3 regions of the Bacillus sp. mrc49 genome follow, and region 1 is predicted to be linked to each of the others. Evidence: riboswitches for the same ligand, from Rfam matches in the RefSeq annotation. Region 1 holds a riboswitch; each other region holds the start of a gene.
The links. Region 1 has a riboswitch for cyclic di-AMP ahead of CVN76_RS12690 (hypothetical protein). Riboswitches for the same ligand answer to the same signal wherever they lie in the genome.
Positions count from the first base shown of each region.

Region 2: another riboswitch for cyclic di-AMP. It lies ahead of CVN76_RS11175 (APC family permease); the one in region 1 lies ahead of CVN76_RS12690 (hypothetical protein).
Region 3: another riboswitch for cyclic di-AMP. It lies ahead of CVN76_RS04995 (cation:dicarboxylate symporter family transporter); the one in region 1 lies ahead of CVN76_RS12690 (hypothetical protein).

Region 1 covers NZ_PHNG01000688.1:284,360-294,520, reverse strand. Annotated here, with positions in the region: gene CVN76_RS12715 (DNA topoisomerase III) at 1-1,104, opposite strand, end outside; gene kdpC (potassium-transporting ATPase subunit KdpC) at 1,333-1,890, opposite strand; gene kdpB (potassium-transporting ATPase subunit KdpB) at 1,915-3,954, opposite strand; gene kdpA (potassium-transporting ATPase subunit KdpA) at 3,978-5,651, opposite strand; gene CVN76_RS32380 (potassium-transporting ATPase subunit F) at 5,677-5,751, opposite strand; gene CVN76_RS12690 (hypothetical protein) at 5,920-6,303, opposite strand; cyclic di-AMP (ydaO/yuaA leader) riboswitch at 6,695-6,835, opposite strand; gene CVN76_RS12685 (DUF2294 domain-containing protein) at 7,116-7,490, shown strand; gene CVN76_RS12680 (universal stress protein) at 7,643-10,003, opposite strand.
Region 2 covers NZ_PHNG01000687.1:57,554-67,714, reverse strand. Annotated here, with positions in the region: gene CVN76_RS11195 (BglG family transcription antiterminator) at 1-784, shown strand, start outside; gene CVN76_RS11190 (CynX/NimT family MFS transporter) at 1,325-2,551, opposite strand; gene CVN76_RS11185 (FadR/GntR family transcriptional regulator) at 2,567-3,244, opposite strand; gene CVN76_RS11180 (amino acid permease) at 3,441-4,784, opposite strand; gene CVN76_RS31430 (hypothetical protein) at 5,068-5,238, opposite strand; gene CVN76_RS30975 (hypothetical protein) at 5,679-5,819, opposite strand; cyclic di-AMP (ydaO/yuaA leader) riboswitch at 5,977-6,120, shown strand; gene CVN76_RS11175 (APC family permease) at 6,259-8,085, shown strand; gene CVN76_RS11165 (helix-turn-helix domain-containing protein) at 8,803-9,624, shown strand; gene CVN76_RS11160 (aldehyde dehydrogenase family protein) at 9,833-10,161, shown strand, end outside.
Region 3 covers NZ_PHNG01000517.1:1,495-11,655, reverse strand. Annotated here, with positions in the region: gene CVN76_RS05010 (UDP-N-acetylmuramoyl-tripeptide--D-alanyl-D-alanine ligase) at 1-962, opposite strand, end outside; gene CVN76_RS05005 (D-alanine--D-alanine ligase) at 1,119-2,201, opposite strand; gene CVN76_RS05000 (hypothetical protein) at 2,392-3,174, opposite strand; gene CVN76_RS04995 (cation:dicarboxylate symporter family transporter) at 3,567-4,826, opposite strand; cyclic di-AMP (ydaO/yuaA leader) riboswitch at 4,997-5,143, opposite strand; gene CVN76_RS04990 (efflux RND transporter periplasmic adaptor subunit) at 5,329-6,591, opposite strand; gene CVN76_RS04985 (hypothetical protein) at 6,607-7,269, opposite strand; gene CVN76_RS04980 (diacylglycerol/lipid kinase family protein) at 7,386-8,282, opposite strand; gene CVN76_RS04975 (TetR/AcrR family transcriptional regulator) at 8,424-9,299, opposite strand; partial or broken gene CVN76_RS04970 (efflux RND transporter permease subunit) at 9,491-10,161, shown strand, end outside.

The DNA of each region.
Region 1 (10,161 bases):
ATTTACATACCGTTTATTATTCATGATACTCGGCTGCGGCAAGGGGAAAAGTGATTCATATTCCGAAAAGCCGCTTAGCTTTTGCAAGATATCAGGGAATGTCGCGGCTTCCCCCTCTGTCACATAGTTGGAGTCGGAACGTGGATATGAGACGATTCCTTTTTGATATAAGCTTTGAACGATATCGAGAGTCTGCTTTGGTGAATATTTATAAATCTTATTCACGGTTGCCTGCAATGACGATAGATTGAACAGCAAAGGAGGCTGAAATTCCTTTCTTTCTGTTGCCATTTCGGCTATTTCCGCTTCCTTGTCCTTACAGAATGCGGCAATCTTTTCAGCAAGTTCTTTTGATTTTATTCTTGAATCGTTGTTCTGCTGCCATTTACCCTGGTATTTATTGCCATCCATCTTGAAGTCAGCGAACACTTCCCAGAACGGTTCAGACTTGAACTGTTCAATCTCCATTTCACGCTTCACGATCAAAGCGAGGGTGGGAGTTTGAACCCGTCCAGCTGAGAAAACATCCGATACACCCTTCTGCTTCAATAAAATGCTATACGCCCTGGATGCATTCATGCCAACAACCCAGTCTGCACATGCCCTTGTATAGGCTTCATGATAAAGCGGTCTTGTTTTTTCTTCGCTGATCAGGTTCTGGAATCCTTCATAAATGGCTTTCGGGGTCAAAGAGGAAATCCATAAACGCTTCATCGGCTTATGGATGCTGCATAAATTCACGATATTGCGTACAATCAATTCTCCTTCACGCCCTGCATCGCCGGCATGGATGATTTCATCGACGTCCTGCTTCCTAAGCAACGTCTTCACGACATTGAATTGCTTAGCCTTTTGCCTGGTCACTTCATATTGAAACCTCTCTGGAATCATCGGTAACGTATCCAGCGACCATTTTTTCCAATTTGCATGATATGTCTCCGGCGATACGAGTTGACATAGATGCCCGACTGCCCATGTCACATAAGCACCATCGGGAAAAAGTTCATTCGCCATGATTTCTATATATCCCTGTTGCTTCTTCGTTTTAAATTGAGCTGCCAACGTTGAACCTTGATCCGGTTTCTCCGCTATGATTAGCTTCATGTTCATCTTCACCTAATCCGTAACAAAATATCTTTCCCTATTTATTATACCTTAATTATTTCAATCGGCTATAGATGAGTTCGGATTAAACAATAGGAAAATGATGATTGAACATTCATAAAACTCAACCGAATATCGGAAAAGCTATCTGGTCGAAAGGTTCATTATATACCCCGATCCAGCCAAAAGAAGTAAAAAAGAGAGTTCCTTGAACCCTCCTTTTCTACACTATTTTAGTTGGTCCAATGCTATATTCAACGTTAATACATTCACCCGGGGATCCCCGAATACTACTAATGACCGTCCTTCAGTATGTTTATCAACAAGATTATATATACTTTTTTCAGATACACCTCGCTCTTTAGCAATGCGTGATACCTGAATTTTCGCCCCTTGGGATGAAATATTTGGATCAAGGCCCGAACCGGAATTCGTCAGTAAATCAGCAGGTATCTCCTCTTGTTTGACAGTAGGGTTATCTTTTAGAAATGTTGCCAAATCTTTTTTTGTGCGCTTGATCATGTCCTCATTGGATGGGGCATAATTGGGTGTACCTGATCCTGTCGCATCATATTTTATAGAAGAAACACGACCATGAAAATACCCCGGGTCTTTAAAAGATTGACCAATTAGTTCAGAACCTATGATTTTTCCTGATTCGTTTTTTATTAAACTGCCATCTGCTTTTGCAGGCATTATAACTTGAGCAACACCTGTCATTAGTAACGGATAGGCAATTCCACACATAACAAGGAGCACTAAACTTAAGCGAATATTTTTCATCATGAATTTCCACCCTTACTTTTATTTTTAAGCTACTTGTAGCATGACCAGCAGTATATCAATAAGTTTAATTCCTATGAAAGGAACGATTACGCCGCCCAATCCGTATATGAACAAGTTCTTTTTAAGTAATTTTGAAGCACTCATAGGAACATATTTCACACCCTTCATTGCCAATGGGATGAGAAGGGGGATAATGATAGCATTAAAAATTAAAGCTGATAAAATGGCACTTTGTGGTGTAGCCAGATTCATAATGTTTAAAGCCTTCATCTGAGGAATGGCCAACATAAACATAGCTGGAATAATTGCAAAGTATTTGGCCACATCATTAGCAATACTGAAGGTTGTCAAAGCGCCCCGTGTCATGAGTAACTGTTTCCCAATTGCCACTACTTCGATTATTTTTGTAGGGTCAGAATCCAAATCCACCATATTCGCCGCTTCCTTCGCTGCGATGGTTCCTGTATTCATCGCCAATCCAACGTCTGCCTGTGCCAATGCAGGAGCATCATTCGTCCCATCTCCCGTCATCGCCACAAGTTTGCCTTGTGCTTGTTCCTGTTTAATGACAGAAATTTTATCTTCAGGCTTCGCTTCAGCAATAAAATCATCTACTCCCGCTTCTTTTGCAATGGTACTAGCTGTCAATGGATTATCACCGGTACACATAACGGTTTTTATGCCCATTTTCCGCAACTCATCAAAGCGTTCCCTCATGCCTGGTTTTACTGTATCCTTCAAGTAAATGACACCCAACACACAGTTCCCGTCTGCAACAACAAGTGGAGTACCGCCAGCAGTGGCGACTTCATTCGTAATGCTTTCTAAATCGCCAGGAACTTTTCCATCTTGCTGCTGTATATATTGTCTTATTGAATCAGCAGCACCTTTTCTGATTTTTCTACCATCAGGAAAGTCTGTACCACTCATCCGGGTTTCAGCCGTGAACTCAATTCCAACTGTCCCGGTTTTATCTAATTCTTTATCAGCTAAACCGGCTTTTTTAGCAAGTTCGATGACAGATCGGCCTTCAGGCGTTTCATCGTGTAATGATGAATGAACAGCCACTTTATTTAACTCAGCTTGGCTTATCCCCTTAACCGGTAAAAAAGCTGAAGCCATGCGGTTCCCATGGGTGATGGTTCCTGTTTTATCAAGGATGATGGTATTAATGTCACCAGCTGCTTCGACAGCTTTTCCCGACATGGCAATGACGTTAAATTGAGTAACCCTATCCATACCCGCTATCCCAATGGCAGACAATAGGCCCCCTATAGTCGTTGGGATTAAACAGACCAGTAATGCCACTAAGGTGGTGATGGGTAATGTGACTTTAATATAAGAAGCAATTGGTACTAGTGTCGTGCAAACAAGCAAAAAGATAAGGGTCAAACTGACAAGCAGGGTGCTCAATGCAATTTCATTAGGGGTTTTTTGTCTTTTAGCTCCTTCAACGAGATTGATCATTCGATCAAGAAAGGATTCACCTGGGTCCGAAGTGACGACAATTTTGATAAAGTCACTGATGACTTTCGTTCCTCCAGTTACCGAACAGAAGTCCCCACCTGATTCCTTGATTACGGGAGCTGATTCCCCAGTGATTGCGGACTCATCTACAGCAGCTACTCCTTCAATGACATCACCATCGGTTGGAATTAAATCATTGGTTTCCACCAAGACAATATCACCTTTACGGAGTTCTGTGGCATCCACTATCTTTATATAACCATCTTTTTGGAATAATTTTGCCTTAGTATCCTGTTTCGTCTTTTTCAAACTATCAGCTTGCGCTTTACCCCGCCCCTCTGCTAATGCTTCGGAAAAGTTAGCAAAGAGTATTGTAACCAGCAATATTACGCTTACGGCAATGTTATAACCTCTATCCGATGTTCCTCCAAAAAAGTTCGGGAATATGGATAGTAAAAGAGTGATAACAAATCCTATTTCAACTACAAACATGACAGGATTTCGAGCCATTATTCTTGGATCTAACTTTTTAAAGGCATCTTTTATAGCTTTCCAGACAATTTCCTTATTGAGAGTCCCATTACGCTTTGTACTCATTTTAGAATTCTCCTTTTCTTCGTTTATCTAATTGTCAGCCATTCTGCTACTGGTCCGAGTGCAATGACCGGGAAGAACGTCAATGCCCCTATAACCGAAACCGTTGCCAAGAGAATGACCAGGAAAGTGCCATTATCCGTCTTGAACGTTCCAATTGTTTCGGGAACTCCTTTCTTTGTAAGTAAAGAACCTGCGACAGCGATTAGTGCAATCATGGAAAAGTAACGGCCAAACAGCATGACCAATCCGGTGGATATATTCCAAAATGGAGTGTTATCCCCTAAACCTTCAAATCCGGAGCCATTATTAGCTGCCGAGGAGGTAAACTCATAAACAACCTGTGAAATTCCATGAAAACCCGGATTAGAAATAGCCGAAGTGCCCATTTGTGTAGCTAAAGCAATGGCTGACGGAACTAAGATGAATAATGGATGTAAAAGGATGGCAATGGCTATTAGTTTCATTTCCTTGCCTTCAATTTTCTTCCCTAAAAACTCCGGCGTACGTCCAACCATCAATCCAGCAATGAAAACTGCCATTATTGCGTACATAAGGATATTGACCGTACCTACTCCATCACCGCCGAACACACAGTTCAACATCATTTCTGCCAATGGCACTAGTCCGCCAAGCGGAGTAAGCGTATCATGCATATTATTGACCGTACCTGTCGTAGCAGCTGTCGTTACGGCTGTGAAAAGGGCACTCTGAGCGATTCCAAATCGAACCTCCTTGCCCTCCATACTTCCATTCTCTTGAGATATTCCCATTTTTTCTAATGATGGATTTCCATTTTGTTCACTGAAATACGTAACACTTAAAAACACAAGGAACGTTAATCCCATTGCCGCAAAAAGAATCCACCCTAGTTTTTTGTTTTTTGCCATATACCCAAACGTTAACGGGAGAGCTACAGGTATCAGGAACATAGATAGAATCTCTAAGATATTGGTGAAACCATTAGGATTCTCATAGGGATGTGCCGAGTTGACACCAAAGAATCCACCGCCATTTGTCCCTAAATGTTTAATCGACTCCAATGCCGCTACAGGTCCGCGTGCAATATTCTGTGTCGCACCTTCCAATGTAGTGGCAACGGCTGTGGGATCAAGGGTTTGCGGCACCCCTTGGGATACTAGGACAAGCCCGATTAAAATAGATAACGGCAGAAGCATCCTGGTGATGGAACGAATTAAATCCACATAAAAATTCCCCATACTGCGCTGCCCGGTCAGACCTCTGAAAAAGGCCATACAGAGCGAAAGGCCGGTAGCCGGTGTCGTGAACATCAAAAACATGATGACGACCATTTGTGATAAATAAGAAAGTCCCGATTCCCCGCTGTAGTGCTGCAAATTAGTATTGGTAAGGAAACTTGCAGCGGTATTGAATGCCAATAACGGATCCATATTGGCTATATTACTTGGATTACCTGGTAATCCGCCTTGAAAGCGAAGGATCAAGTACGAAATAATAAACATGACCATATTACTCAAAAGTAGGGCCTTAGCATACTGCTTCCAGTTCATATCACCCGTATGGATACCAGATAGTTTAAAAATGCCCCGTTCTATTCCCCCAAACATTCGATCTTGTTTGGTTGTTTCAAGGGAATAAACATTAACTAAGTATTTCGCCAGTGGTATGGCCAAAATAATAACGAGTGCCAATACCAGACCGATTTGTAAATAATCCATTTGCATTTCCTCCGTTTTGTAGCGATTAATATTTTTCCGGATAAATTAAAGCATGAACCAAGTACAACGAAAGTGCTCCAACAATAATTAATAAAAGCATGCTTCTACTCTCCTTTTTTTTCGATAACTTTGTTACAAAAATGGAGAAATCCAAAAAACAGCAAGAATGAAAAAGTTGTAAGTGACACCGATAAAAGATCCATCATCATCTCTCCTTCCAAGCGATGAATATGTTAAACAATTAAAATGGCTCACCCCCTTAAAGTTATTAGGTTCCGCTTGTTAGCAGCCAGTCATAGCTGTTACCGTCTGGTTTACTGACGATGACAAAATCGGCTCCCATTTTTTTATATAGACTGGAATTTCGATGATGATGAGTGACAACAAACAGCCTAAAATGTTTGAGCCCTGAAAAGATCCTCAAAAGATTAATTCCATCAAGTAGACAATTTGGGAACAAATAAATACAGCTATACTGGTTCGATTTATCAACCATTAATCCATCACAATCCTCCAGTTCTCTTGTCGGCATCAACCATTCTTCTTCATAATCTACAATTTCCAAGTTACTTGTATCCGTGTGGGTGGCTCCTATACTTCCCTTTACAGATTTGTATAAATCCCCTTTCCCAACAACCAATACTTTTCCCATGCAATCCACCTCATTACTACTTTTTGTGACCAAGTTTCAAGCTGCATACTTTCTGGGGAAGTGTAGCCTGCCAGTTGAAAACATAAAAAATAGACCAATGCTTACTTTTCCCCCATATATGCAGCCATGCAGTAGCTATCCATATCCGCGCGCAAATCAAAAATGATTCACGCACCGGTTATTGGATACGCTGCATTAGCAAACAAATATAATTGGAGAAAAAGTACTCATTGGTCTACTTAACGCCCAGCCAGCATGTGCTTCCTTTGCGTTCTGTCTTCCATGGTCCTTCTTCTTATGAAAATAGGCAAATTAAAAAGACCTACTTATCATTCAAGTTGCCTTTTGCCGTTTTCACAACAAAAAAGCCCCTTGATTAAGGCGGTCTCATGACCTCCTTCGCTTTAGCCGACGAAGTTAGCTGACGGGTAGGATGGCGAAAGATTCTCTCATCCTTTCTGCATAAGCAGAATTAACCCCAAAAAATTGGTTCCTCCGTTCCTGATCACCCAGGACTAAGCCGAATTGCAATTGTTGGTGTTGAATATGTTGTTATTCTAAGCTCGTTACCTGCCACTTGTAAATTAGCATTTTGGGGCGAATAAGACCAATTTTCCCACTTATTCTATAATATTCTCATTATTCCTTATGTTTCCTTATGATATCACTAATTTTCCCGTTTAAAAAAACTTATTTTCTTTATAAATCTTACTATTTCAAGTTAAGAATCATTTTTTCGAATGTTATTGACAAGAATCAGGCCGGACATTATGATAAGTTGCATAAATTTGGAGAAAAGCAGGGGAGACAATATGGTGAATTCCAAAAAGAAACTAGAGGCTGAAATAAGTGCAGCCTTTATTACATTTCAGCGAGAGCTTATGGGCCGAGGTCCTCAAGAGGCGAAAACATACATTGTACAGGATATGGTCATTACCCGTTTTAAGGGAGTGCTGACTGTGGAAGAAAAACACCTTGTTTCCCAAGATTCCGGGCGGAGGCTAGTCAAAGAAATGAGGCAGGTGTTAAGGGAAATGTACAGTAAAGACTTCGAGGAGATCGTGAAACGGCTGACAAAATGCAACGTTCTTTCCAGCCATAGTGATATCAGCACGAAAACGGAGGAAAGACTGGAAGTGTTCATTGTAGATAGAGATCTTGAAAAATCCTTAGAATCCAAGGCATAATTTTGATCCTTCCTCTTCCGCAACACCCCAAATTACCAATTCAAACAAACCCAGAATGATAATCAACTGGGTTTGTTGTTTATACTATGTGTATTTCCACACAGGTTTAACCCTTCCCCTTATTAAGGGATTTGAATTCCGTACTTGCATTATTATGGTTCTTTAAGTTCTTTTGCCATTTCTGGTTTATGATCGGCAACCACCAATACATCCAAATGGCGAACCGCACGAAGCAATTTTTGTACAACCGATCCTTTCATGATTTCTTCCAGCCTTTTTCGTGCAGATTGTCCGATAATAACCTGTGTTGCATTTTCTTCATATAATCGTTTAACCACCTCCCCAACTACTTTTCGTCGATGATGCGTTTCATACATGTTGAAATCCCCCCCAAGCCGTTCTGTCAATATTTTAAGTTTTTCTAATGTTTTTTCCTCCTCCTCTTTTAGAGGCGAATGGTCCTTAACGTAAGCGACGAACCATTGTGCTTTTAACCGATAGGCAATACGGAAGCCCCGCCGAATTAAACGTTCACTATCCGGACGCAAATTAACACAAACAAAAATAACCTCCTGCTTTCTCCAAGGTCCCCTTAAGGTCCGCTTTCTTTCCCATGACTCAAGCCTTTCGTCCACATCATCAGCTACCTCACGTAAAGCTAATTCACGCAGAGCTATCAAATTGCCCGTTTTGAAAAAATTGCTTAGAGCTTGATCAATTTTATCTTTGGCATAAATATTCCCTTCCAGCATTCGTTGCTGCAAGCCAATTGGTGACATGTCAATAAGTTCAATCTCTTTTGCGATACGCAGGATATGATCTGGTACTGTTTCACGAACGCGGACTCCGGTAATTTGTTCGACACTATCGTTTAAGCTTTCCAGATGTTGAATGTTCATAGTGGAAATAACGGAAATGCCCGCTTTCAAAATTGTTTCGACATCCTGGTGACGTTTTTTATTCATACTTCCAGGTATGTTTGTATGAGCCAATTCGTCAACAAGAACAACCTCAGGATTCCTTTTTAAAATCGCGTCTGTATCCATTTCTTCCAGCACTACATTTTTATATTGTATTTTCCTTCTCGGAATTAGTTCTAATGTGCCGATTTGTTCAAACGTATCCTCTCTTCCATGCGTTTCAAGAAACCCAATTACAATATCTATCCCCTTCCTTTTTAGTTCGTTTGCCTCGCGGAGCATCGTATAAGTCTTGCCAACACCCGGCGCAGCACCGATATACACTTTCATTTGCCCATGGCGGATCTTATCAATATGATCTATTACCTCTTCATTTGACAGGCGGCGATATGGATTGAGATTATGTTCATCCTTCCACTTGGCCGGGATCACCCTTTCACCACTTTTTCCCGTTCGGTCAGCGACGATAAAAACATCAATATTCCGGCTTTTTTGAAGTATCTTATTAATGATCGATCCGTGAATGATTTCCTCCCAACGGCTTCGTTTCGATTGACCCATTACGATTCTTGTAACATTTTTCTCAGTTGCATAATTTACTATTTCCCCAGCTACATCCTCTCCTGCAAGGGGACGTTCTTCAAATTCCCCACCTATTTTATGTACCAGCTTTTTAATAGATCTCCTGAAGGTTCCCTCCTCCTTTGACAATTTCTTAATGGGAGAATAAAGACACACCACATATAACTCCCCGCCCAGGCGTTTTGCCATTTGTTGCCCGCGCCGTATGAGTATGGATCCATTCCAATGGTATTGGACCGAAACAAGGACTCGCTCAGAAGCACCAGATGGCCCTATCAATCCTTGTTGTTCACGGTAATCATCTAATTCGTCGTTAACCTCTCCAGCTAAAAAGCGAAGGGAAAGCTCCCGTAATACGGCCAAATTATCTCGTCTGAATAATTCCCCCCTTTTTCCTTTCGCTTCTTTTTTTTGTTCGATTAAGTCATCTTGAAGGCGATTAAGAATTTGTTCCGGGGTAACGTCCAGAAGCTTCACCTCGTCTGCCATTGCAAGCGTATTATCTGGAACGCACTGGTCCACTTGAACCCTCACACCCAAAAGCTTTTCAGCTACCTCCTTCACACCCTCCAATTCATAGATGTTAATCGTTGTGATGACACTTATGTTGTAGCTCATTAACGTTAGCACATCATCTAATCTAGTCTTATTTGAGGCATCTGGACGGTTGCGATGGGCCAAGGTGTCCACAAGAACAACTTCAGCATTCCGTTCAATGATGGAATCAATATCCAAATCTTGTTTAAGGATCCCACCCTCCATCCACTCAATGGGTGCAATTCTTTCTAACGCCCCTATTTGTTCAATGGTTCTGGGGCGATCGGATGCACTTACTGTCCCTACTACTACATCAATTGCCTTTCTCTTTAATGCATTTCCTTCCAATAGCATATGATAAGTCTTCCCAGATCCGGACACTGCCCCCAGAATGATTTTCAAGCGGCCACGGTGAACTTTATGAATGGATTGTAAAAATTCTTCTGGTGATTTTCTGCGAAACTTCTCTCCCATTTTTTTCCGCTCCTTTTCCTTCAAACTATGTGAAAAAAAGCTTTAGCACCTTTCATTCTCAGAACCTTCCAATACATCATTTCACTTTTTAGTGCAGAACACTACAATGTAGGTGCAGCATCGACCATACAGGAACACCTCCAGAAGAATCGCCCTGC
Region 2 (10,161 bases), on a different contig from region 1:
CTTCATGGAAAAAATTTCGAATAGGGAGACACAAATTCAAGAAATATTCTTTTTTTCTTTATATTTCATGAGTGAAGAAATGTCTTTAAATCGTACACAGGAACTCCGGTACATACGTTCCAAGCTTAATTCGGACAGTGGCAGGCCTTTAAGTCATTTTCTTGATAATTTATCAAAAGAAATTGGCTTGGATGTTTCCCAGGACGACATCTTCATGTACCAATTTGCGCAAACACTTCGCGGAATCACTTTTGATTTGATACTAAAGACAGATACGAGAATAAATAATATTTTGCAATTCGTTCCTTATTTCGAAAAAAACCCTCTATTTGGGATGATTGGAAAAATAGCAGAAGATATTTCGAGAAAGTTCTCTATATATTTTGAAGATATCGAGATTTTGGAAATATTCATGTTGGTCCAAGCTTCTATATTAAGGAAAAAAAATCAGATGGTCATAGAAGCGGCTTTAGTTTGTCGTTCATATGTCGAGAAAGATTATATTCGTGAAGTCTTAAAACATCATTTTGGAAACCGGCTGAATATCTATGTAATGGACTTTTCTGATATAGATTCACTCTTTAGAAAAAATGGATTCGATATATTAATAACTACTGACTTAGGGCAATTGATTAATATAGAGCACATTCCAATATACAAAGTGTCTTCATTTCCAACACCTTCCGAATTAAAAGAAATCAAGATATTTACCAGAAAGAATTTTATTGATAGGTATGGTTTAAACCCCAATATCTTATACCCTTTTGAAGATGACATTATTTGACCTAGTGAAATTTTTTCATGTTTGAATCGGTCCGTTCCCAAACGTGATTCAAAAAAATCAAGCATGATGCCTTACCTCTTTAACGCAATGAGCAATGATCTTCTACTTTCTGCCTCTAAATATGAAAAGTTTATAAATTACAGTATGCTACGAATAGACTACCTCTTCAGTTCATTCAGATCATTACTTTGTTCACTCAAGATGGTTAATGAGTCATCTTGCTTTGCTGACAGAAGTTTTAAGGGGATACAATCCACCATAAATTAATGGCCATGAGAGGATGCCTGTAGATACTTCCTAACACAAAACACAAAACACAAATTCAAAATCATAAACGAAAATTGCTGACTTTCTGGTACTCTTCTCAGGATACTCAGCAAACTTTGGTAGCTGAAAAAATGAATGATTGAGCTAGAGGTGTGCCCCTACAGGAACACTGCCATCCTTCAGTTTAGTTTTGGTTGAAAACATCTTGCCACAGTGAATACCTAACTAAAGAAAATGATCCCAATATTATACTGGGATCATTTTTTCATGTAGTTAATGAGCTGTTACATATTCATTTTTCCCTGCACGCATTCCAACGATGAAAATTAGGGCAGATATGACCACTAGCATTAATAATGGAATGGTCCAGCTATGTGTCATGTCATGCAGCCAGCCGAATAACACTGGTCCAACGGCAGCTAGGAGGTACCCGAATGATTGGGCCATACCTGACAATTCCGTCGCTTCATGGGTACTTCGTGTGCGCAGACTAAAAAACATCATCGATAAGCTGAAGATTGTTCCGACTCCAATCCCAATCAGCATCATGCATACCGGGATCAATAGCTCGCTTCCATATAGGATGCCGAAAATCCCCGCAACAAGGAAGACGGCAGGCGGAACAACCAATTTGCGCTGGCTCTGTAGACGCCCGGCTAAAATCGGCACAATGAAGGTGATGGGAATGACGGCAAGCTGCATGATGGATAGCATCCAGCCGGCTTCATCGGCGTTAAGCCCTTTTTGCTCGAGGATTTCAGGCATCCAGGTTATGACTGTATAGAAGATGAAGGATTGTAAGCCCATGAAAAACGTAATTTGCCATGCTAACCCTGAACGCCACAGATTCGTATTTTTTTGTTTTTTAACGGTTTGTACGTTTCTTTCCCTTCTGAATGGCCGTCTTAATTGCGGCATCCAGAAGAAAATGGTTATGAGCGATAGGATGCCCCAGCATCCGAGGGCACCAGCCCAACCCATGCTCGATGAAGATGCAATGGGGGTACTGATGCCGGATGCCATGGCCCCGCATAAATTCATGGAAACTGCATAAACTCCGGTCATCAAACCGATATTTCTTGCAAAGTTATGCTTGATCAGGCTCGGTAACAAAACATTGCCGATTGCGATGGCAAGCCCGATTAAAATCGTTCCAATGAACAATGTCGGGACACCGCCAAGTGAGCGTATTGCAATTCCGACCGTTAATAATATCAAAGATGCAAATAAGGTGAGCTCCATCCCGAAACGCCGGGCTATCCTAGGTGCAAATGGCGATAATAAAGCGAAAGAGAGCAAAGGCAATGTCGTTAAGAAACCAGAAAGTGCATTGGTGATGCCCAATGCATCGCGAATCGATGTTACAAGGGGACCGACTGATGTAAGGGGAGCCCTTAGATTGGCTCCGAGTAGGATAATTCCGATGATGAGCAGTCCAAGTCTGGTATTACTATTCTGTTTGTTTTGTTCTAGCTGATTTACCGCTTGTTGCATGGCCATAATATTCCTCCGTACTTAGTCTATGAATTTTTTGAAATGTGCAATGTATCCATTCACCGATTCGATTGCCCGCTCCACATCCTGGTCGATGATGGCTTCAACTAGCTTGCAATGGATGCTTAAGTGTAAATTCGCATCAGGGCTCATCCCAGCGATTTGATGGATCGAATCATGCAAGGAATCCTCCATATGTTCGTACAAGTCAATCAATAAGCCATTATGTGAGGAAGCCATGATCGTTTTATGCAACAATATATCCGCTTCCTCATATGCCCTTAGGTCCTTTGCTTCTGCCGCTTTTTTGCAGGCTTTTATGTGAAGCCGTAATTTTTCGATATCTTCTTGATCCCGTCTAGTGGCAGCCAATTGGGCTCCCTGTCTTTCAAGGGCATGACGCACCTCTAACGTTTCAAATAAACTTGATCGTTGGATCCTTCTTTGAAACGCGATGCCCAAGGCACTTGATGATTTGACGAATGTTCCTTTTCCTTGTTGCGTAACTAAAAGTCCTGCATAAACAAGAGATCGTATCGCTTCTCTTAATGTATTTCTGCTTACATCGAATTGTTGGATCAAATCCATTTCAGGCGGAATCTGACTTCCAATCCCCCATTCTCCGGATTCGATTAAAGTCTCGATTTGGGAAACGACCTGCTCGACAAGTGATAAACGATTTGTTTTGGATATGGACAACAAATACACCTCAAATTTGTAGGATGATTGGTTCATTGGATATTTTAACATATGTATGGTGAAAATATAATAAAAAGGCAGGATTATCAGGATAAAATCTTCGGGAATTTCAATTTTGGGGGATAAGTGGATAAAATAAAGAAGCCCTGAAGGAAATTCAGGGCTTCTTTTCCATTCATATTCGAAACGGAACATCCTATTTTATATCTGTTTTCTTTTGTTTGATGATGAAAGAAAGTAGGATAAAAATAGATAGTGTTACAAGGCATACAATGGAACCGATGATATTTTCTTTATTAAAGATAAAGGCCAAAAAGATAGCGCTTAAAGCAGAAATGGCAATTATCGTTGTATAGGGGTGCCATTTAACCCGGAAACCTTGTTTAATAGTGTAATGCTTACGAAGTTTCAACTGCGCGGAACAAATACTGATCCATAATAATAAAACGGTGAATCCCGGAATGGCCATAAGGTAGCTTAATATCAGATCTGGATACAAATAGGATAAAAAAACACCAGCTAATATACAAATTGTTGTTAATAGTATCCCATTGAGGGGGATGCCCTTTTGGGTCGTTCGCTTGAAAACCTTAGGTGCTTCTCCGTTCTGGGAAAGACTGAATAATGTCCGTGAGGTAGCATAGATGCCGGAATTGGCCGCCGATAAGACTGCTGTCAAAAGAACGAAATTCATTATATCAGCTGCTCCTGGAAGCCCGGATATCTTGAAAACCTGAACGAAAGGGCTTACTTCATTGCTTACCTGATTCCACGGAATGACTCCACAAATGATAAGTATTGGCAAGATGTAAAATAGCATTACCCGCAATACGGTTCCTTTGATGATTTTTGGTATGACGCGCTGGCTATCTTTTGTTTCCGTAACGGCTATACCGATTAATTCCGCCCCGCCATACGAAAACATCACCACTAAAAGTGCCCCTAATATCCCGCCAAATCCTTTTGGGAAAAAGCCTCCATGTTCTGTGTAATTAGAAAATGAAGCCGAGCTAGGAAAAATGCCAAGCAAAATCAAAGCCCCCAAAATGATGAAAGCAATTAACGTTATTATTTTAATACCTGCAAACCAGAACTCGAGTTCTCCATAGTACTTAACCTGAAACAAATTGATCCCGATTACTACTGACGCGCAAAGAATACTTGTCAGCCACAAGGGGACATCAGGGAACCAATATTGTAGAAAACTTCCGGCTGCGACTATTTCCACAATGATCACGATGATCCAATTGAACCAATAGAGCCAGCCTACAATGAAGGACAATTGAAAGCCAAATGCTTTATTAATGAGATGCTGTACGTTCAAATTAGGAAATGCGGTTGCCATCTCCCCTAAAGCTGCCATTACGATGAATAATAGCAGTCCTCCTATTAAATAGGCGATCACGACACTTGGGCCGGCCATATTCAATGTATCGGAACTTCCCTTGAAGATGCCTGTTCCGATCATTCCAGCCAAGGCCATAAACTGGACATGCCTTGGCAATAAACCCTTTTTTAAATCTTGATGCGTCTTTTCCATTTGATTCAGGCCCTTCCATTGTTATGTATACAAACCAATCTTTTTTAATTGAACGCTTTTAAGTGCTAAAGAACTATATTAATATATCATGATTCGTAAAAAAGTCAATTTATCCAGTGGTGAAAAAAATTCCACTCCGGCAACTTTATTATGTGGAATTCTTATCTGTAATAAAACATCTTTTGGTGGGACGCGTGTGTACGCTGAATAATAAAAACCGGCCTTTAATAGGTCGGTTCAGATCGTATCTATGAAGAATGATGCGGCAGTTAATGCCATGAGATCATTCAAACTTATCTATAGGAGCGGAAAGCGACTGTCTGTTTTCAGTTTCTCGCACAGTCTCAACATCCTTTTGAAATTCTAAAAATCCGGAGTATACTTGCGCAGCCATCCCTAGATATGGCATTTCTGTGTGAATGATACCCATTCTGGGTGAATGATGCATATACATTTTTTCATCCCTCCTTTTGAAATTAAGATGACCATAAAAGTAAGGACGTCAAGAAGTGAATGAACTTTTCCCATTGCTTTCATGAACCGAAACATTAAGCCCAATGGACGCAAGTTGTGAAAAAGTGGACTACGGTATGGACCTGGTGGGAAATTGGCGGGGGGAATATGGATACGCTGGCTTGTCATCTAAGGCTAACGCAACTATATGCCCATGAAGTGGAAAAAACATGCTTACCTTAAACAAGGCTTAGGATCGCGTAGTATCATCCTTGCTCGGTTTGATGATGACTACTTTATCATTCTATGAGGATAAGCTAAAACGGTTTGGACGAGTCGTCAAAGAAAGGCAGGCCAGCCAAAAAATCTCCGGTTGAGTTAACCGGAGTTATCTTATAGGACTATGGATATGTACGAAACATCCAGAAGGACAGGGGAAATTCAACTTCTTTCTTCATCGTCCAAATGTTGGAGTCGATGCTTATTTTCATTTAGCGGTCCTCCAAATTGTTCATTGATTTCTTTAACCACTTCATCTAAGAATTCATCCGATATGATCGGCTTCATCGTATTTTTGGGCATAACAATCACGGTCATCCTTTCTGTATTTGCTGGGGTTGGATCACGTAGGAATCATAGATTATCAACATAACCTTAGTTGAAAAAAATTATTCTTTTTACATGAAAAATTTTCATTTACTTTTCCAGTTCACGGGAGTATGATAATCAACAGTTTCATATTTCTAAATCGCTTAAACCATTTGGTGCGGGGGACCCGTTATTGGGATTATTGTATAATCCAAGGGGTGAATCCTTCCAAGGTAGGGCTACTCTTAGGTCCGAATCCGACAGCTAACCTCGTAAGCGTTATATGAGAAGGAAGGTGGAGCTTGTTAGACAAAAAAATGATGTCTGCAGGTCTATTTAGTTATGACTTGCAGGCATTTTTATTTTTTTTCTGGTTTTTTGCTTTAGCAGGGTAACCTAAACTTATTACTTAAACTTGGCGGGTGAATTCTTGATGTTATCATCAATAAAGAGGTTCTTGATAGGGAGACCCTTAAAGTCAAATGCACTTGGTGATCAAAAGCTTAACAAAACAAAAGCATTGGCCATATTATCTTCTGATGCGCTGTCTTCCGTTGCATATGGCCCGGAACAAATATTGATCGTTCTGATTACGGTCGGTGCTGCGGCTTTTTGGTATTCCATTCCAATCGCCATCGGGGTCTTGATCCTGTTAACGGCGCTTATCTTGTCCTATAGGCAAATCATTTTCGCTTACCCTCATGGCGGGGGTGCCTATGTCGTTTCAAAAAACAATCTTGGCATAAATCCAGGGTTGATTGCTGGTGGTTCATTATTGGTGGATTATATATTGACAGTGGCCGTGAGCGTTTCTGCAGGCACGGATGCCATCACGTCCGCTTTTCCCAGCTTGCATGCTTATAATGTCGTCATTGCCATCATTTTTGTGATCTTGCTTACCATCCTTAACTTAAGAGGGGTGACAGAGTCGGCTTCGGTATTGGCCTATCCTGTCTATCTATTCGTTTTAGCATTATTCATCCTGATTGGGGTGGGACTGTACAAAATCTTGACGGGCGATGTCTCACCCGAATTGCATGCTTCGATCGGAACCCCAGTCGCGGGCATCAGTTTATTCATCCTGCTGAGGGCATTTGCATCAGGCAGCTCCGCCTTGACAGGCGTCGAAGCGATTTCCAATGCGATCCCTAACTTTAAAGATCCAGCACCGAATAATGCAGCCAAAACTTTAATAGCGATGGGCTCGTTACTAGCTGTCTTATTTACGGGGATTGTATTTCTGGCCTATTATTTAAGCATTGTTCCAAGCGCAGAAGTAACGGTGGTATCCCAAATCGCCGAAGAAATATTTGGACGGAATTTCATGTATTTCTTTATACAAGGCACGACGGCATTGATCCTGATTCTTGCTGCCAATACCGGGTATTCCGCTTTCCCGTTGCTAGCGGTCAATTTAGCTAAGGATAAGTTCATTCCAAGGATGTTTACGATAAGGGGAGACCGCTTAGGTTATTCCAATGGAATCATCATCCTTGGCCTTGCATCGATTATCCTGATCGTCGCTTTTGGAGGGCATACCGAGAATCTCATTCCCCTTTATGCAGTAGGTGTTTTCATTCCATTCACCTTGTCGCAGACGGGCATGATGGTTAAATGGATCAGAGAAAAGCCTAAAGGCTGGATCGTGAAGTTAACGATAAATTCTATTGGCGCGATGATTAGCTTTATTGTCACGATCATTTTCTTTTTAACTAAATTCGTTCATGTTTGGCCTGTATTGATCTTCCTGCCAATCATCATTTTCATGTTTCATCGCATAAGGAGACATTATGATGCGGTGGGCGATCAATTGCGCATCACTACCTGTGAGCCGACTCTACCCATCCAAGGAAATGTTATCATCGTTCCTGTTGCCGGCATCACACATGTAGTTGAAAATTCATTGAATTATGCCAAGTCCCTTTCTGCAGATCAAATCATTGCCGTATACATCTCCTTCGAAAGGGAAGATGAAAAGAAATTCGAAGAAAAATGGAAGAAATGGCAGCCGGATATCAGGCTCGTCACGCTACATTCCTACTACCGGAGCATCATTCAGCCATTGACTAAATTTGTGGATACTGTTGAGCATAAGGCTAGAGAATCCAATTATCAAGTAACAGTGATCATCCCCCAATTCATTCCGAAGAAGGGTTGGCACAATATTCTCCATAACCAATCTAGTTTACTGATTCGTGCCTACTTACTTTATAGAAGGAATGTAGTGGTTACGACGGTTCCGTATCATTTGAAGAAATAATTGTCATATCATCATATAGAAGCAACCCACTCAGGGTTGCTTCTTACTGTAGGCAAACTCGATGAAAATTTGGGTTTGTCTGCAGTTTTTTTTGTTATTCCTATTTTGATTTGATATGTACGATGAACGTACCCTTGCACTACCCTCAATTTATAGTTATTCAGAAAACCTATTTCCACAGCTTTGGGTGGTTTGTACTTTATGCGTTTCAATTCACTGCAGGGATCTCGCGCTTCCGTTGAACTTCGCTCTGTGTGAACACGAAGAAGGAATCTCCAATGAATTTCCTTGCCCTGAAGATGATCCTTATCTGGAGAATTTGATTGGTCATGCTTTCCCGATCCAATGTCAACGTGGAATGATAAATTCATATCATCACTATACCTAGTTTAGGTATGTTTTTCCTTATTTATATGTTTGGTCCAGTCAAATTCTGCTTTGGGAAAATGTTAGGTGTTGTTCGATGTAAAGGTTCTCTTTCATAAAGTTTTTCTAATAAAAGGAAATTGTTCGTGCGTGTCGAAATCTTAAAAACAATGCATCCGTGAGCAAATGTGAATGACATAAGCGGATAGTGAAGTGAGGGTGCTGCAATAGATTCCATTAAGCTATCTTCACCCGGTGGGTCCATGAGTAAGCTCATGATGCTTGCATAGCCGGGTGCATCTGAAGAAGTCTTCGGCGGTTAAGACTATATAAAAGGGGAGTGAGGAAAAAATGAACATTATTCAGAGTTTCAAAAACCTTGATTATTTTCCTTTCCAACCGGAATTCGAGACACTTACGGAATATTATATAGAATATAAACAAAGGAATTCAATCCATTCCACTACATTATTCTATCAATTCAAAATTAATCGCGATTTAAATCATCCAATGTCCGTCGTTCCGGATGGATGCATCGATATCCTATTTTGCTGCAATCCCATAAATCCCTGCGCACATGTATGCGGGACCGTCCTCAAGTACAAAACGATCAACTTCCAGGCTAATTGTGACTATTTCGGTGTCAGGTTTTTGCCTAAACAGGAAACCCGGCAGTTTAGGTATTCCATGAAGGAAATGATTGATCGTCAAATTCCATTAGCCGATATGATAAAGATCGATCCTTCCATTATGGAAAGGATAATTAATGAAAGGGATTTTCGTGGAAGGATTAAGCTCTTCACAGAAGAAATGGGGAAGGAGATATTTTCTAGTAATGAATTGCCGGCAATGATCGATTATTCCTTGAATAAGATTTATTTATCAAAAGGTAATATATCAATGAACCAATTGGCTGTTGAGACCGGATACTCGTCGAGATATTTGCGAAAGCAATTCGATGTTCATGTAGGAATGCCACCTAAGTTATTCAGTCAAATCGTCAGGTTCCAAAATTCCCTGCATCTGTTTCTCAACAAACCGAACCATTCTGTATGGGATGTAATTAATGAAAGTGGGTACTATGATCAATCACATTTGATCAATGAATTTAAAAGATTTGGTTATCGTACTCCCAATAAATTCCGTTTCAAGGAAGGTATCAGTCCATCCTAATTGGGCCATGAGATATATCGTGATATCAATGACAAGATCCCGTTCGTGGTGGCGAGGGTCTATTTTGTCGGTTTGAATCATCAGTGTGCAGCAATAATATTCTGAATGTTCCGTTTTTTACAATATAAAAAGCGCCCGTGCCCTTATTGTTTAATGTAGATATGATTTTGTGCCTTACATATTCAATTTACGAAAGGGGAAGCGGATGATGGGGAAAAACTATCAACTGTTCATTGATGGGAAATGGGTTGATTCGTTATCAGGAAAGACATTTGAATCACTGAATCCTGCAACTGCCGAGGTAAATGCCATCGTTGCCGAAGCTGGTAAAGAAGATGTCGATTTAGCCGTGAAATCTGCACGAAAAGCATTTGAAGCAGGACCGTGGGCTAAAATGGCCCCGGGAGATAGAGGAAGATTACTAAATAAAGTGGCCCAGGCGCTGTGGGAGAAAGCAGATAGGCTTGCTGAAGTTGAATCGCAAGACAATGGCTTGCCAATCAATGAAACGAAGTTTATTGCAATGCCAGCGATGAT
Region 3 (10,161 bases), on a different contig from region 1:
ATATTCGTCAACTGAATGGTTGACAGCCCTTTTCGGATGGAGGAATCATCCACACCGAACTCCTTCGCAACCAAAATGGCTGCCAATGCATTAAGAACATTATGATGACCTAAAACGGGTATTTCGTATTCAGCTTCCTTTTCATCACACGTGATGGAAAATGTGGTGCTATCGCTCCCTTGGGTGATCAGCTGTGGAAATAGATCATTTTGTTCGGTGCGCCCAAAAGATATTACATTCAAATCAGGGAGATCCCTTTTGATCCGATTGCGAAGCAGCGGTTCGTCTCCATGATAGATCAGCACGCCATCTTTCGCCAGGCCTTCGACAATCTCCAGCTTTGCATTCGCAATTTCCTCACGTGATCCCAAATCCAATAAGTGCGATTCACCGATATTGGTAATGATGGCTACATCAGGTTTTGCCATTTTGGACAAAAATTCGATTTCACCTCGGCTGCTCATTCCCATCTCCAAAACGGCCGCTTCGGTATCCTCTTCAATCGAAAGTACCGTTAGTGGCAAGCCTAGGTGATTATTGAAATTACCGTTCGTTTTATGGACTTTGTACGTAGTGGCAAGCAGCGCTGCCGTCATATCCTTCGTCGTGGTTTTCCCATTGCTTCCTGTAATCCCCACGACCCTTATATTCAGCTGAGAACGGTAGGAACGCGCTAATTCCTGAAGTGCTTTTTCCGTATTTTCGACAATGATTAATGGTAATTCGGTAGGTGGATTCGGAACATCCTTTTGCCAAAAAGAAGCTGCAGCTCCCTCCGCCAAAGCCTGCTTGACATACTGGTGCCCGTCAACTTGCCCCCCCTTAAGCGGAATGAACAAGCATCCTTCTTTAACTTTTCTTGAATCAATGGTGACCCCTTCAATTGCTACGGATTGAAATGAAGTGATATCATTCAATCCAGCTGCCATTTCATGCACTTGTTTTAACGTTCTCTTTATCATTTTGTTCCTCCTACATTCTTCGAAACATTAACCTATCCCCCACCCATTAACCAAATGAAGCAGAAACCAGTTAACTGCCGGCTCCTGCTAATTTGGACCCATCAAAAAAATGACCATTTGACGGTTTGTTGAGATAACTTATACATCATCTGATGATTAGACGGTATATTTGATTTGCTGTTTTTCTTGATGGCGTTCCAAAGCGAGCTTCACGAGTTTTTCAATCAACGCTGGATAGTCGACTCCCGTATGCTTCCACAGTAATGGGAACATGCTGTAAGGAGTGAATCCTGGCATCGTATTCACTTCATTAATATAAATTTCACCATCTTTGGTCAAGAAGAAATCAGCTCTGACCAATCCCGAGCAATCCAATGACTTGAAGGCTCTTATTGCCATATCGGATAATGCAGCATATTCGCTTTCGCTTATCTCAGCCGGGATGACCATTGCGGAATTGCCATCCTCGTATTTTGCTGAGTAATCATAGAAGGCGAAGTCTTTTTTAGGGATGATTTCCCCTGCCACCGAACAAGCGGGATCGTCATTGCCGAGAATGCCAAACTCCACTTCCCGAGCAATGACCCCTTCTTCAATGATGATCTTCCGGTCGAATTGGAAAGCTTCAGCTACCGCTTTTTCCAAGCTATGTGCATCATCACATTTGCTGATGCCGACACTGGAACCTAAGTTCGCCGGTTTAACAAAGCAAGGGTACCCTATTTCATCTTGAACCTTTTTAATGCCAGCTTCCTTATTAGCCTCCCATTCAGAGCGAATGAACCACGTGTATTTCACTTGAGGAAGTCCAGCGTGGGCAAAGATGTTTTTCATGATAACCTTATCCATTCCAGCTGACGACGCTAATACGCCATTCCCTACATAAGGGAGATTTAACAGTTCCAGCATTCCTTGAACCGTGCCGTCCTCTCCATTTGGTCCGTGAAGCAATGGGAAAATGACGTCATATCCAGTCGATTCGCTATTTTCATCAGTTGAATGTGCTTGCAGCGCCAGCGGGGAAGTCGTTTTTTCAGGTAAAAAAGTCAAAGCCGCGACATTCTCGGCAGGTGCCGTCAATTTCGGTCCATTTATCCATGAACCTTCTTTTGTTATGTAAATCGGATATATATCAAACTTTGCTAAATCGAGAGCTTTAATGACCGCTAAAGCTGTCTGCATTGAAACATCATGCTCCGCAGATTTTCCACCATAAAGCAAACCAAGTTTAGTTTTCATGAGTTATTACCCTCCAATATTCTTTTAACCATGTTCATTGTATCATTTTACACTAAAACGGGAAAAGCGAAACTTCCATCATCGGTGCATTTCCAATCATTTCTAAGGGCAGCCGTTCACTGAACCCCCTCTTATCTTGTATGCATGAGATAGTAAGTCTTACTACTAAAGAATGAAAAGATCGAGAATCTCACTTGTAGGAATCATTTTTGATGACACAATCCCATATTTTTTCCTTTCTGCTGAAAGTGATGAAGACATCCGGCGCCCCAGCGTTTCGGTCTGAAAAGTCCTCATGCATCTCGTCCATGTTTAAATAATCACCAACGGCCCATACAGGAATTTCTATTTTCGCTCTTGAATACTTAACATCTCGAAACGAAAAAACGATGCCCTCGGCAAGTATCGGAATCAAGGCGGAAATGACTTCAAGGGGAATGGCCGTTAATTCTTTTTTCTTTCGGACTCCGAGCCACGTCCGCTCTACTTTCAGCAGCTCCAGCTTTAGAGGGATTAAACTTCCCAACATCATATAAAATGTTGAAAGAGATCGAAAATAGACCTTATTGAACCATCCATCGTCCTGTGCAAGGTACGCAAGTTGGTTATTCAATTTAGGAAAAAAAGGAGGCTGCAAATGGGTCTTGGTATGACCTAGATATAAAAGCTCCGCCAGTTCCCTTCCTTCCAGCTCATTCAGCCCTTCCTCCTCTTCAAAGTCGACCCAGCAAAAATCACCATATGAGCGGACGTTTTCTTTAAGAAGCTTGGCGATGGACTGTGACGAAGCACTCTCAAGCAGCACGTTCAAATTGTATTCCCCACCATCGAATTGATGTTTCAATAATAAGATGGAATCCAAGGCAAGTGGCAGTGAATAGGAAAACTCCCGAAAGTTGAGTCCGTTAAATAGGACAAACCGTTGGGAAGCTTGCATATGCATATATAATATATCATCGCTAACATTCTTCATAACCAGACCCCCTCCGAACTTGCAATCAATACTGTTATTTTAACAAACTTTTTGGTTTTGACGTAGGTTATATAACCGAGAATATTCATTCACCCTCACTAAATACGGAAACTTGCACTACACTTTCACCTTTATATAATGAACAAACTCCGCACATTTAAATATCCACATTATAAAAAATGGTTAATCATGATAAGGATGAAGCCGAGGCAATCTGCAGAATACCTCTGAATCGGAATGACCCAATTCGCCTGGTGTGATGGTAAGATTTCAGGAGCATTTGAGACCTTGTGTGATACGGGGGTCTTTGCAGTCGTCCGCTTATGAATAGACGAAGCCGCGTTTTAAATTAAAAAAAATCCAGAGTGAACCTTCACTCTGGATTTTCGTTATTAAGAAACTTGTTTTAATTCCTCGGCGGATGGAGGGTTGAATTGACCTTCCCATTTAGAGATGACGATTGCAGCCAGTGAATTACCGATTACATTGACTACCGTACGTCCCATATCAAGAATACGGTCGATACCAGCAATGAATGCTAAACCTTCGACAGGAATACCAACTGTTCCCAATGTAGCTAAAAGAACGACGAAGGATACACCCGGTACGCCTGCAATACCCTTGGAAGTAATCATCAGTACAAGCATTAACGTAACTTGCTCATAAACACTCAAATCAATTCCATACATTTGAGCGATGAAGATAGCTGCCAATGCTTGATATAATGTCGATCCATCAAGGTTGAATGAATATCCAGTCGGGATAACGAATGTAGCAATATGTTTCGGGCATCCCGCTTTCTCCATTTTTTCCATGATTTTCGGAAGAACGGCTTCTGAACTTGCAGTAGAGAACGCAAGAATCAATTCCGCTTTAAGAAGTCTAATTAACGTAAAGATGTTGAATCCTACAAATTTTGCAATAAGCCCCAGAACGACGATAACAAAGAAAATCATGGTTCCATATACAGAAAGCGCTAACTTCCCTAACGGAATTAAAGATTCCAAACCGAACTTGGAGATGGTCACACCAATTAGGGCAAATACCCCGATAGGAGCGAATTTCATGACCATATTGGTTAAGTAGAACATTCCTTCTGCTGTACCTTGGAAGAAACGGAATACTGGTTTACCTTTTTCACCGATGGCCGCGATACTTAGTCCAAACAATACGGAGAAGAAGATGATTGCCAGCATATCGCCTTCTACCATGGCTTTTACTGGATTGGACGGCACAATGTGAACGAGTGTGTCCACAAATGATTCATGCTGCTTCGTTTCTGCTGTATCAACATATGTGGAGATATCTGTTTGTTCCAGATTATTCATATTCACACCGGCACCAGGCTGGATGATATTAGCTGAAATCAGACCAACAGCAATCGCTGTAAGGGTTACCACTACAAAGTATGAAAGTGATTTTGCACCCAATTTACCTACAGCTTTCAAATCACCTACGCCCGCAACTGCAACGATCAGGCTTGACACAATGATTGGTACAACAATCATTTTGATCATTCTTAGGAAAATGTCCCCGAATGGCTGTAAAAAGTTTTGAGCTGTCGCATTACCATAAAAAATGGCTCCAACGATTATCCCTAGAATTAAACCAATGAAGATCTGGCTTGCTAAACTTAATTTAATTTTCTTCATGTACTTTCCTCACCTTCTATAAAGTCTTTGATGCAAAAACGTTTGTCTCGGTAAGGGAAACAGATACTAATAGAAAGAAAGTAATTTTTCTTTTTTTGAAAAACTCTATCTTTACGCCGAAAAAAAAGACACTTCATGTGTCGATTTCTTATTGGCGTGAATATTCACACATGTTCCCTTAAAGACGCTGACGAGGTTAGCTGTCGGGTTAGGAATTGGAAACACAAATGCCCTTTCATTTCTGAATTCACCCCTAGCGGATTAAATCCACAAAGTTGGGTCCCCCGTTCTTGAATAAGATTAAGCGAATTAACTTATAATAAAATATTATACTAAAAACTTTAATCTGTAAATATTTATTCTTGTCGAACATATAAAAAATCTTTAAAAATGTCTGAAAATTCAGTATAGTAGACCGATTATATAAAAATTCCTTTTCTATATTTATCCAAAATAGTTATACCGATATATTATTCAGACTCCCTTCACACAAGGAATTTAGTTATTTTTCAAGGACTCCTAGCAATAAATATCTTACCTTTTCCCTAGTGGTGAACTTCTTGTAGGTTTTAGTCTTCACTTTTTCGAAGTGAACGGGCGTAATGAAATGAGAATGGTTTTTCATCACTTTCTCCGGTTCCATCAGGATGACATCTCCTACTGCAGGTCCCTTTATAAGTTCCTCTTTTCCTTCAGCCTTCAGCCCCAACGTCACGTATTGTTTATCCAAATAGCCTTTTTTCGTCAATTTGTAGACATGCGGTTTTTTGGTTTGTTGAACAGCTCCTACAGGGACAGAAGGTACCCCCGCCTTTTCATTGGTTATAACGGATAGGCTGACCTTGGATCCAACCGTCAACGGCTCAATTTCTTCACCTTCCGTTTCGATCATCGCTTGAAATGGAAAACGGTTATCTTTTGTTAGTGTTGGCTCTTCTGCCGGATACGAATGGATACGGCTTATTTTCCCCTTTAATTCCTTTTTTAGATCGGGGACGCTTGCCTTTATAGTCATGCCCACTTTGGCCTTTTTCATTTCGCTTTCGGAGAAATCCCCTTCAATTCCCATATTTGCCGAAGCAATCGATATGATGGGATTATTAAGGTTTTTGTTGATATTTTTAACTATGCCGTCAGCCTCACTTGTCGTCTCGACCGCGCTGGTCTGTGTCTCTATTGAACTTAACTGGGTACTCAACATCTTCACTTTTTCGTTCAAACGGCTTTTTTCGAGTTCTTGCTTGTACATTTCTTGCTCGATGTTACTTTTAATAAGCTCCGAGGAGCTCGTTGTTATATCGATGTTCAACTTTTGTTCCACCGAATCATCAATGACCGCTTTATCAGGATCACGGTCCAGATTCCCTTGATATGCCCTCAGCTTCGCTATGTATTGGTCGATCCCTGAAATTTCTCCTTCAGCAGCCGTCTTCTCCGCCGATAGATCCGCTTTAAGCGCATCAAGCTCCGTTGTCGTATACTCAAACAATGACGCGCCAGCGGTAATCACATCCCCTTCTTTTACGAGGAATTTCCGGAAGTCATTTTTCTTGGCATCGAAATAAATATCATGCACTTCTGCAGGCTTCACAATCGCCTTTGTTTGAATGGTATCCGTAATGGTATCTTTTTTTACCTTTGACCAGTTTTCCACGAAAACGGTTCGTTCCACTTTGCTTTCTTTCTTTTCAATAAGATATATGTTGACTGTTATTAAAACGATCGATGCAACGGAGACCGCGGTTATCTTCCATTTCCCTTTCATTCCCCTTCACCCGCCTTAGACAAATACTCCCACATGTATGTATGCCAAAAAGGCTTTAGCAAACCATGTGACCAAATAGAATAGCGCAACCAATAAAAAAATCAAATAATGATTTCGTTCTGAAAATCCCTTTATATAGAAGTATTGCAGGGATATAATCAGCAATTGAAAAATGGTGATTTCACTGAAAACATGTATAAAGTAATCATTGCTGAGAAAATGCTGACTTATGACTCCGAGTGAAAAAGGATTGCCATCGTTTCCTACATGTAACAGTATGAACATCGGAATCAGCAAAACCTTTTCCAATAACTGCAAGCAAAATAGGATCATTTGAACGATTACTACTTTTATGTATGGGACTTCCCCGATAATCCAAAAATAGAGAGACGCTAAAAATATGTATAAAGAAGGGTAAAGGAGACCGGCAATCAAATTGCCGCCCATGATCAGCAGCTTTCCCGCTTCGAATTCATTCATACTCATCGTCGTGATTTGCTTGGAAAAGGTTTCGGAACCAATCCCAAAATATCCACCAATGGCAAATACAATAAGACTAAGAAAATATAACAATAGCAATTTACTTCCAAGCCGAGTGACCGCCTCAGCATTTTGCAGCTGATAACGACTCCTGTCAGGCTCAAAAATGCCCTTTAACAATCTTACCTGGTAAACCATATGTGTTCCCCCTGCAAAAATTGATCTTTCTTCTAATATTTTATCTTATTTTGGAAACAATTGCAGATATAAGGAACCATTAAAACAAAAAACACATAATTAACCCCCGCTCTTTTCTAACTTGGGGTTAATACCGATAAATGGTGTTCAAGCACCTTAATTCCCGCAGGAGTCTGACTGCTATAGTTTTCTCCATCCATGTCCACATCAAGCGGCGTCTTCGTTTCAATAGTTAAATTACTGCCCTGTACATAAGTCACTCCCGAATTCGAACCTAGATTTTCGGACCATTCACGTTTCATCGTTATTAATTCTAAAAAAGTACTAAAGTTTGCATTTTCCAAAATGGCAACGCCTAATTTCCCATCATCAGGATTCAGCATCGGAAAAGGCAAAACATTGGTCCCGATGAATGAGCCATTCATGACCAAAATCATGAGCGCTTCCCCTTCCATCTGTTTCCCATCATATTCGACTTTGAATTCGAAGCCTTCATTATCTCCAATCGTCCTTATCGCGCTTAATAAGTAACCGATCTTTCCAAACCGGTTTTTTTCCTGATCGTCAATATTGTTCGAGGTCTCGGAAACAAGTCCAATTCCCCAGAAATTAGAGAAATACACATCATTGGCCACCCCGATGTCGATGGGACGAACCTTGCCATTAACCAGGGCCTCCGCAGCTTGGCGAACATTTTGGGGAATGTTTAACGTCCTGGAAAAATCATTGCAGGTCCCTCCAGGTAAAACACCGAACAACGGCCGCTTCGCAAGTGGTGATAGACCGTTTACACACTCATGGACCGTTCCATCTCCTCCTAATACGAAAACTACATCCATGTCTTCCCCATATTCCAGGCAAAAACGGTGAGCATCGCCTTTTTCCTTGGTTTTCATAATAAGGAACTCATCTATTTGTGGTGCAATCACCGGAAGACAACCTTCGAGGTTTCTTGCCAGCTTGTGATTACCTGCATTCTCGTTATAAATCAGCATTCCTTTTTTCCATCTCATGATCTTCCCCCCTATACGTATAATGAACAAATCACATTTCACTACCTATACTTTTTCCTAAACCATATCATTTGAAACGCACTCATGACTAAATGTAATTTACGAACACTATAAAAAAAAGAGGCGTTGCGCCCCTTCCTTTCATATATTCGTTAAGTATTCCTTCATCGTTAAGACAAGCTTTGGATATAAGGGGCCCTTCTTATCACTTTTTTCCAAGAATAATAAAAGGCTCTCCAATATTATCGATCTTGGCTTACCTTTAGATAGCTCTTCTTGAATCGCACTCAATGCTTTCGTATTTTTACTCGCTTTCCTTCCTTCTTCTTGGGTTTCCATTTCCAAAAGTTTAGTGATGATCAAAAGGATTTCCTCTTTTGGATTAATGTCATGCAACGTGCAATTCGGCAAAGGAAAGTGCTTCAATAGTGGGTCTTCCATGTTTTGCAGGCTTGCGATTAACGAATCCAGCCGATTCAAAAAGAAGTTAGGGAATAATTCCACTTCAAAAGCATCTTTTTTCCTCATGAGGATGCCCATATATCCTTTGAACAATGAATCCAGCATGACTGTGCAGTCCGGCAGAAATTCTGCAGGCAGTTCCGGGTATAACTCCGTAATTTTACGCTGGAACCAAATCATCCCTTCTTCATGGATGTAATGCAAGAATTGATCCAATTCTTTACTGATATGTACCATCTGTTCCTGCATCAGCATTTGAATTAAGTTGGTATTCCCCGTCATATGTTCAATTTGAACGGAAATTTGCCCTAGGAACCTGTCTTTATTGGATAAAGAAACATCAAGTTCCCAATCGAGCAAAGCGTCCGTCAACGCTTCATAGAAGTACTTGAAAATGGATACGAGCAGCTCTTCCTTCGATTTAAAATAATTATAAAAAGACCCCTTTGCTATCCCGCACTTTTCGGCAATCTCTTGAACCGAGGTAGAATGATAGCCCTTCTCCGAGAAAAGCTCTACCGATTTATCTATGATCAATTTATGTTTTTCATTCATCAGATCCATCCTATCCTTTAAATATTGTCCCTATATGACCATTCAGTCACTTCATCCACATTGTATCTCAAAACCCTTGAAATCTCAATGATATAACTACGGATTACTATCTGTTGCAATCGTAATTAATATGCTATATATTTGAGTCTATGACCGGCTGGTCACAATATTATGTATGGAGGGTACAAAGCTTGAATTCGATAATCAAATTTTCCTTAAAGAATAAACTGGCAATCTGGTTGCTTACAATCATCATCGTTGCAGCAGGTTTATATTCCGGTTTAAACATGAAACAAGAAACCATCCCAAACATCTCCACCCCTTTGATCAGCATCTCCACCGTATATCCCGGGGCTGCACCTGAGGAAGTAGCCGATAAACTCACAGACCAAATTGAACAAAAAGTCACCAATCTATCAGGAGTAGAATTGGTCAGTTCGTCTTCCATGGCCAATGTTTCTTCCGTCCAATTGCAATATGATTATGATACGGATATGGACGATGCTGTAAAAGATGTGAAAGAAGCATTGGAGAAGCTTGAACTGCCTGATGGCGTGGATGATCCAAGCGTTTCCAAGTTGGAATTGAATGCTTTTCCGGTTGTCGCACTTAGTGTAACCGATAAGGATTCTGATTTGCCTGCCCTGACAACAAATGTTGAGGATGTGTTAGTTCCTAAACTTGAAGGAATCGACGGGGTGACATCCGTAACGATTTCAGGACAACAAGTTAATGAAGGCAGCCTTGAATTCGATCAAAAAAAGATGGCACAATACGGACTCAATGAAGAGGACGTAAAAAAGGTCATTCAAGCCGCAAATGTCAACATGCCGCTTGGCTTATATAACTTTGACGATAAAGA